Regions from separate parts of the Paenibacillus sp. FSL H3-0333 genome, predicted to be linked through region 1. Evidence: riboswitches for the same ligand, from Rfam matches in the RefSeq annotation. Region 1 holds a riboswitch; the other holds the start of a gene.
What was found. A riboswitch is a leader RNA that binds a small molecule or an ion and turns the genes downstream of it on or off. The one in region 1 is predicted to bind cyclic di-AMP.
Positions count from the first base shown of each region.

Region 2: it holds a riboswitch for cyclic di-AMP, as region 1 does, so the genes downstream of both, MHH78_RS18800 (APC family permease) here and MHH78_RS02325 (3D domain-containing protein) in region 1, are expected to answer to the same signal.

Region 1 covers NZ_JBBODG010000001.1:525,807-530,292, forward strand. Annotated here, with positions in the region: gene rsmA (16S rRNA (adenine(1518)-N(6)/adenine(1519)-N(6))-dimethyltransferase RsmA) at 1-534, opposite strand, end outside; gene rnmV (ribonuclease M5) at 531-1,082, opposite strand; gene MHH78_RS02325 (3D domain-containing protein) at 1,244-2,404, opposite strand; cyclic di-AMP (ydaO/yuaA leader) riboswitch at 2,691-2,919, opposite strand; gene MHH78_RS02330 (TatD family hydrolase) at 3,119-3,889, opposite strand; gene MHH78_RS02335 (HD domain-containing protein) at 3,944-4,486, opposite strand, start outside.
Region 2 covers NZ_JBBODG010000001.1:4,145,071-4,149,556, forward strand. Annotated here, with positions in the region: gene MHH78_RS18785 (sensor histidine kinase) at 1-478, shown strand, start outside; gene MHH78_RS18790 (DsbA family protein) at 572-1,330, shown strand; gene MHH78_RS18795 (disulfide oxidoreductase) at 1,327-1,761, shown strand; cyclic di-AMP (ydaO/yuaA leader) riboswitch at 1,988-2,147, shown strand; gene MHH78_RS18800 (APC family permease) at 2,276-4,093, shown strand; gene MHH78_RS18805 (ABC transporter substrate-binding protein) at 4,268-4,486, shown strand, end outside.

The DNA of each region.
Region 1 (4,486 bases):
AATACTCAGGCTGCCATACTCCTTGCCGCCCGGAGACGCCGCCATACGCTCGGCAACCTCCTTCTGGATCATGACCACGATATTATCCAGCGGCAGCTTCTCCTCCAGCAGCTTCATGAGGATGGGTGTAGTCACATAATACGGCAGGTTAGCTACGACACTAACCCGGTCCCTCCCCGTGAAATCCTCAGCGAACAGCTCCTGCAGATTCACCTTCAGCACATCGTCATTACGGATCTTTACATGGGGATATGGCGACAGGACATCCCTAAGAATCGGGATCAGCCTGCGGTCAATCTCTACCGCAGTGACGGCCCCGGCCGTCAACGCCAGCCGTTCCGTCAGTGCTCCGATCCCCGGCCCAATCTCAAGCGCACCGGCTGTGCTGTCCAGACCGGCGGCATCCACAATTTTGTCCAGAATATTCTGATCGATCAGAAAGTTCTGGCCCAGGCTTTTTTTGAAGGAGAATCCGTAACGCTGAATTATCGCTTTGGTTCTTGTTGGGGACGAGATATTCTCGATACCGCTCATGAAGTAATGCCTCCCTGATCAATTTGGGCGAGGGCCTGCGCGAATTCTTCGCGGGTAATGCCGAACATCGCCAGACGTTTGTACAGTTGCTTGCCATTGCAATAACCGATACCGAGCAGATTGCCAAGCTGCATTCTGCGCTCAGCCGCCCGGGGATGCACCATCAGCCCTGCGGCCATAAGCTCATCCAGCCCAATGATGGGCGGCGCCCCCTCGAAGGAGGTATGTACATGCTCCAGCGCATGGCGGATAGCCTCAGGCGAAGCATTCTCTATTCCGATATCTCCTTTGCGGGTTGCATCCTTCTCCGGGATGAAGGCATGCTTGCAGCCCGGCACCTTGGCCGCGACGATTTTGCGGATTCGCTCTCCGGCATGATCCGGGTCGGTAAGAATGATTACACCCCGGCGCTCCATGGCCAGCTTGATCTTGGCAATGACCCTGTTATCCACTGCCGAACCCCCGGTTTCAATCGTATCGGCCTCAACCGCCCGCTTAACGGCAACGGTATCACTTTTCCCTTCAACCACAATTAGCTCTTTAATCATAAATATTTTTACTCCTTACTCCAGAACGCAAAAAGAAGAGGATTCGCTCCCCTTCTTTTTGGCTAAAGAATGTATAAGTGATGAGCGGCAGCTCTCTAAAATTTCGTAAGTGCTTCCCTCACTATATCGTATTAACCGCTAATTTGCAAAAGACTTTACGTTTAGTTCAGCTCCGGCTTCACAGGTCCGATCACATAGAGTGTGCGCGACTTGCGGCCGAAATTACGGGCATGGCTCAGTGAATCGTAATAGACATCCACCTTGTTGCCTTTGATGGCACCGCCGGTATCCTCTGCTCGGCGAAACCCTAATCCTTCAATGTACACCCACCAGCCAATCGGTATAACACTAGGATCTACAGCTATAGTGCGGCCTTCCGTTACGCGTGTGCCGGAGGCAGTACGTGTTCCAATACCCGGTTCCTGAGACGAATACGCAGTCATGGATACGTTTTTGATCATTCTTTTGTACTCGAAATCCACACCAGCCTTACTGGTAACATTGCTGGCCTTTGCGCTGGCTTTAGATGACTTGGAGGTTGTTACAGGTATGGAAACTTTGGCAGTAACTACGACGGGCTTAGGAAGCGGCTTGGTTCCAATGGCAATGATTTTGTCCTTGGTAACCGTCTGTACTTCCTTGCCGATCATGCGCATGGATGCCAGCTCGCCATCTTGATAGATCTTCTCGATGTGCTGGACCATTACGCCAGGCTTACCTGCCTGTGCCACTCTTACGGTTCCCTTGGTCAATGAGGGGTCTGCTGTCTTAATGACCCGGAAAGGCAAATTAGTTGTCCGTTGAACCACATGCTTTTTAATCCGGACAATTTTGATTTCCATGTCTGCAGATACTGCGGTTTCTAGCGAAGGGTAAATCTTGTCTAAGCCTTCCAGGCTGTAGCCCAGCTTGTCGATGGCCTGACCAATGGTATCCTCGGTCGTAAATAACGTCTCGGTCTTTCCGTCTACGGTAAGAGCGAACTTCTGCGCAGTGTTAATCACGATACGGTCGCCGTCTTTTATTTCATCACTAAGGCCAATAGATAATTCATCATGCGCCTGCAGCGAAATCTGTTCCTTAGCCAGCACATCACTGAACAGCGTTTCCCGCGTCTCCAGTGTCTGTACCTGTCCGTCTATTACTAGGGTAATTTCTTTTTTGCTCTGACCGTGTACGTACAGCAGTATTAACAGTGCGATAACAATCGATGCCACACCGGCAAGTAAAACTACGCGGGGATTCACTTGCTTCAACCGTAATGCGAAAGACCTGCTGGATGATTGCGAATCATGGGATACCTCTGGTTGGAATACGCCCACTCTCTCCATCCTCCTTACATAGCCCCGTCGTCCAAGTTAGTTCAAGGTGACTGTATCACTTCTGACGAAACTAGGTTTGAGTTTGCAACAGGATACGCCCGCACTTGCTTCAGCGTTTCCTGCTCATGGATCGCCTGCTCGGCATAGTTACTCCGGAGATCTGTTATATAACAGTATGCCGGGAGCATTCTCATTATTCAAAACAAAAGAAGCCTAAAAAGAGCTCATAGAGGACTCTTTCGTGGCTTCCCGGTGTCGAATACGTCGGAATGCTTATGCACGAGGTTTCCTCTCTTACTTGCGCTTACGGGGTTAGCTGTCGGGTTCGGACATAAGAGAGACGCCCTATCTCAGGTCACCCGCTCACGGCGGTTGCCCTCAAATTCACCCCAAAGACCACGTAAAGAAATCAAATAATGCCTGCGGCAATTCTGTGCCAGTACTCTTGTACGTTCATGCGGCAGCGCATTATTGGTTCCCCCGTTCTCCATACGGAGACTCAGCGAGACGATCCATGAAATTAGTGACTGTCACAGTTACAACAGCTCACTGCACTGAAAAGATGATATCCTGTTTTGATACATGTTGTAAAGGACGATTCAACCACGTTTACGTAAAAAAATGATTAAAATATTGTAATAATCGGCCGTTTTTCCGTCATAAAAGTTTAATATATCCGCTATACTTCATTTTTCGCCGCTTTTACTCCTGTTTTCAGAGTATCCCAAATCGTTCCAGTGCGTTCGCATACGTAATTTCCGCCAATTCCTGTAATTCAATCCCTTTTATTGCCGCGGCCGCCTCCGCTACCAGCCTCACATGAGCGGTCTCATTTCGCTTGCCCCGGAAGGGGTGCGGAGTCAGATATGGGGAGTCAGTTTCGATCAGCAGCCGGTCCAGCGGAGTCTGGGCAAGCACCTCTTTGGGCACCCGGGCATTCTTGAACGTAATCGGTCCTCCAAAAGAAAGATGGAAGCCCAAATCAAGACACATCTTGGCACTTTCCCAGCTCCCGGAGAAGGAGTGCATTACGCCGCCAACCTCGCCCGCCTTCTCCTCACGGAGTATGCGGATCACATCTTCATGAGCATCACGGTTATGAATACAGATCGGCATCTTCAGCTCTCGGGCCAGCCCGATCTGCTTGCGGAATACTTCATGCTGCACATCCTTAGGAGAGGTATCCCAGTAGTAATCAAGTCCAATCTCGCCGATGGCAACCACCTTGGGATGAGCGCATAAGGAGGCGATCCATTCCAGGTCTCCGTCCTTCATCGTGATGGCATCCTGGGGATGCCAGCCAACGGCTGCATAAATATAATCATATTTCTCGGCAAGCTGCATGGTAGTCGGTATCGTATCCCGGTTAAAACCGATGTTGATCATCTTGCTGACGCCGGCTTCCAGCGCCCTGGCAATGACCTCTTCGCGGTCTTCGTCGAATTGTGGAGCATCCAGATGGGTATGGGTGTCGAATAACTGCATTACATTACATCCTTTCGGCCTGTTATTGTATCTATAATTCCAAGCTTGATCTGCTTATTTGGCAAAAATCTCTGCGATGGACGGCGGCAGCTGTGGAAGGGCTTTCTGCAGTCTGTCCTGCGGAAAATACAGATGGTATCTGCCGCGGTGAATACCACTGATAGAGCGAACAATATCCGAGACCTCGGAGATTTCCCTCAGCCGGTCATGCTTGTCCAGAAGCAGGATCTGCTTGCTGTCAAAGCCGTCTCCCGGACGGAACACATCATAGGGAAGATCGGTGGGATAATCAATTTCCAGATCATAATCGGGCCGGAGTCCCGCACCGGCGAAGCTGCGGCGAATTTCGTCAATCGTGTCAGAATCCAAATGCTCCATCTCCACATATTTATACAGTTTACGATGGATAAACCGGCTGCACAAGTCGCTCAGAATGTCATCCTCCTCCAGCGTCCACTGCATGAAGGCAGTCTGCATCAAGGCTTCATCCAGCAGCAGGTACTGCCCTACCGTTACCTCTCCGCTGAACAGATCACTTAAGGGCTCGATCATGAAGCGGAAGGCATGCTGCTGCTGCACCAGCTCCTTGGCCCGGCG
Region 2 (4,486 bases), 3.6 Mb from region 1:
GTTATCTCTGGAGCTGGAGATCGAAGAAGGGCTTCCGGACAAGTTCACCGGGGACCCTGCGCGTATCCGCCAGATTCTGATCAACCTGATCGGCAATGCGGTGAAATTCACGCCATCCGGCACGGTAACAGTTAAGGTGGAGTCCTATGGCGTCAGGGAGACCGCTCAGGCGCTGCAATTCATGGTGCGCGACACCGGCATTGGCATCTCACCGGATAAGCTGCAGCTGCTCTTCCAGTCCTTCTCGCAGGTGGACGGGTCGCATACCCGCAAGTACCCCGGCACGGGTCTGGGCCTTGCGATCTGCAAGAAGCTTGTAGACCTGATGCAAGGAGAGATCTGGGCAGAGCCGGCAGAAGGGGGCGGCACACAATTCTTCTTCAGAATTAAGCTGCAGTCGCAAGAGGATTCCCCGGAGGTATTTTTCGGCAAGGATACAGGGGAGGGGGAGTCAGCGGAGGAGAATGAAGCCGTATAAGACAGCGATTGCCAACAAGAGAGTTAACATTATATAATTTGAAAGTAACTATTCTTTTATCACGACAGTCCAGAGGACGGAAAGGAACTCTCTTTGAGCAAAACGAAAAAGAACCGTGTCATGGCTCCCCAAATGAGCAAGCAGGAGAAGCGCAGGGCAGAGCAGGAGCAGCAGAAGCAGAAAACGAGAATTCTGATCGTGAGTACGGTGGCCATCGTTATTATTATTTTTGTAGGCTTATTCATGCTTGCTTCCAAGGACTCTTCGCCTGCCGGCACAGACAGCACGCCGGTTGCCTTCAATTACAGTGAAATGATGCGGCTTGGCAAGGAGGATGCTCCGGTCAAAATAGTGGAATTCGGCGACTTCAAATGTCCGGCTTGCGCCCAGTTCACCGGTGTCATCAAGCCGCAGATCGTTCAGGGCTATGTAGATCAGAATAAAGCAGCCTTTTATTTCGTGAATCTGGCCTTCATCGGCAAGGATTCGAGAACGGCCTCCCTGGCAGCCCTATCGGTGTATCATCAGAACCAGGAAGCGTTCTGGAAGTACTTCGATGCGATCTACGCCAATCAGGGGAATGAAGAGGAGGAATGGGCTACGCCCGACTTCATGGTGAGTCTCGCCAAGCAGCTGGAACTGCCGGTGGATTATGATCTGCTGCGCAAGGATATTGATGACCGCACCTATGAGAAGGAGCTGGACCGGGATATTCAGCTTGGCACCGATACGGGCGTAACGAATACGCCATCCTTGTACGTGAACGGCATCAAGGTGAAGGAGCCTTTCAATATGGAGGCGATTGACGCCCAGATTCAGGCAGCAGCAGCGGGAGCAGGGGCCGCCCAATGACCGCCTTCTCTGCCTTCTGCCGGCGTAACTGTCTCTACTTGGCCTGGTTCGTCTGTGTGGTTGCTGTAGCGGGAAGCCTGTATCTCAGTGAGGTCCTGCATTACGAGCCCTGCAAGCTGTGCTGGTTCCAGCGGATCTTCATGTACCCGCAGCTGTTCCTGCTGGGGATCGCCACCTACCGGGCGGACAAGCGGATCATTCCTTACGTGCTTCCCCTTAGTCTGATCGGCGGCAGCATCTCCATATATCATTATGCGGAGCAAAAAATTCCGGCGCTCAGCAAGGTGCTTCCCTGCACCATCGGCGTACCGTGCAACAAGGATTATCTGAACTGGTTCGGATTTATAACGATCCCTCTGCTTGCACTTATAGCCTTTGCCTTAATCTCCATTCTGCTCTGGACAGGACGCAAAGAGGAGCCGGCAGAGTAAGAAGCTGACGGGCAGAAGGAAGAGAAGAGAATACCCTTAATTTTAGCAAAAAATAATAGGCAAAAACCCTGTAAAATCACGTGGTAAAGGGATAATGAAAGAGAATGAAAGATCAAGACATACCGGATGATGGATTTGGTTGTTTTGAGTGCTTTTCATTCTTTTTTCATTTGTTTCCACGCTTTACGGAAGACGTGTTGTAGCTTAATATTAGTCCTTGTGAGAAGTTGAATATGCGCTGAATTTTCCGGAAGGAAAAACGGGGGAACCACACTTTGGCCAAGGCCAAAAGGGGTGAATCGGAGCAGGCTACCTGACCTGTAACCGTAGGGCTACCACAGTCCGAATCCGCCAGCTAACCTCGTAAGCCACAAGTGGGATAATGACCATGCACATTAGGCATGCGGATCATTTCCGTATGCTTATTTTGGTGCCTGCATTTATGAAATCCACTTATGAAAACAGCGCAGGGAAAGCCCATTTCAACTTAACCAAGAGAGGAACTGTTACTACAATGGTAAGCAAGGTAAAACGACTATTGATCGGGCGTCCGATGAAGTCGAACGAACTCGATCATGAAAAGTTATCCAAGGTGAAAGCACTGGCTGTCCTGTCTTCTGATGCGCTCTCGTCTGTAGCCTACGGAACAGAACAAATTCTGATTGTACTGGTGGCCGCCGGGTTCACCGCTATCTGGTACTCTTTGCCAATTGCATTAGCCGTATTGGGCTTGCTGGCCATTCTGATTCTATCCTACCGGCAGACGATCTTCGCTTATCCCCAAGGCGGGGGCGCGTATATTGTCGCCAAAACCAACCTCGGGGTTCATACCGGCTTACTGGCCGGCGGCTCTCTTCTGGTGGATTACATTCTGACGGTGGCGGTAAGCGCCTCGGCGGGGACGGATGCAATCACTTCAGCTTTTCCAAGTCTGCATAATCATAGTGTTCTGATAGCGGTATCTGTTATCGTGCTCTTAACGATTGTTAACCTGCGGGGAGTGACCGAATCGGCCTCCTTCATCGCTATCCCGGTCTATCTGTTCGTTGTTTCCATCTTCGTGCTCATCATCTCGGGGGTCTTCAAATATATGACCGGCGGCGCCCATGCCCATGTTCCTGAGATTGGCTCGGCGGTATCGAACGTGAGTATGTTCCTGCTGCTGAAGGCCTTCAGCTCCGGCTGTTCGGCTCTGACCGGGGTAGAAGCGGTCTCCAATGCTATTCCTAACTTCAAAGCGCCCGCGGAGAAAAATGCAGCCAAAACGCTGATGCTCATGGGCCTCATTCTCGGGGTAATGTTCACAGGTATTACGCTGCTCGCTTACTGGTACGGTATCATGCCTGATGAGAAGGCCACGGTGGTCTCACAGATTACCGAATCTACCTTCGGCCGCGGCGGACTGTACTTCTTCATTCAGGGGATTACGGCGGTTATCCTGTTCCTGGCAGCCAATACGGCGTACTCAGCCTTCCCGCTGCTGGCGTTCATGTTCGCCAAAGACAAATATCTGCCCCATGCCTTCATGGTGCGCGGCGACCGGCTGGGCTTCTCCAACGGTATTATTTTCCTCGGTGTCATGTCGGCTGTGCTGGTGGCGGCGTTTCACGGGAATACGGAAGGACTCATTCCATTATATGCAGTAGGGGTATTCATTCCGTTCACGCTGTCGCAGCTGGGCATGATGGTCCAATGGTACAGAACGAAGCCGAAAGGCTGGCAGAGCAAGTTCGCCGTCAATACGGTGGGGATGCTCACTACATTAACGATCACCCTGATTTTCATAATCACTAAATTCTCCAGCGTGTGGATGGCCTTTATCTTCCTGCCGGCTGTTATCATCGTGTTCCACCGGATTCACCGCCATTATATGAATATTGCCGATCAGCTACGGATCTGTCCGGCTACCGATAAGCCTTGTATCAAAGGAAGCACCGTAGTCGTTCCGGTCGCCGGTGTGACTCGCGCTGTACTGCATTCGATCAGCTATGCGAAGTCATTGACCGATAATGTGGTCGCTGTATATGTAGGCTTCGATGAAGAAGAGATTCACAAGATGGAGCAGAAGTGGGAGGAGTGGAACCCCGGCGTACGCCTAATCGTCCTGCGCTCCCGCTACCGCAGCATTATCCGTCCGCTGGTGAAGTTCATCGATACAGTAGAGTGGAAGACCTCTTCAACCGATCATATTACCGTCCTGATTCCGCAATTCGTGACCAAGCACTGGTGGCAGGCGGTGCTGCATAATCAGACCAGCTTGTTCATCCGCTCTTATCTGATGAATCAGAAGGACATTGTCATCGCCACGGTTCCTTTCCATCTGCATAAATAATATAGAAGATTATAGGAAGACGGCTGTTTCTGCTTAATGCGGAGACGGCCGTTTTTACGTTATTAAAAGTTATTGGTTGACATAGAGAATGAGAATCAATATCATCAGTATAGACAAGATGAAGGTAACAGGGCTTTTGCCAATCATGAGGGTAACATACTGGAGGGGTATTCAATGTTTTCGTTCAACCTGCAAGGATCAAGAAGCGGGAAGCTGGCGGTGGCCGGACTTATGACTACAACACTGCTGCTGTCCGCTTGCGGAAATAATAATAGCAACGCAGGCAGTAACGGTGGAGCAGGCACCGCACCTGCGGCAACCGCAGAAGCGACTGCGGAGGCCACAGCGGTACCTGCAGCAACTGCAGCACCCGCTGTGGAGAAGACCGTAACG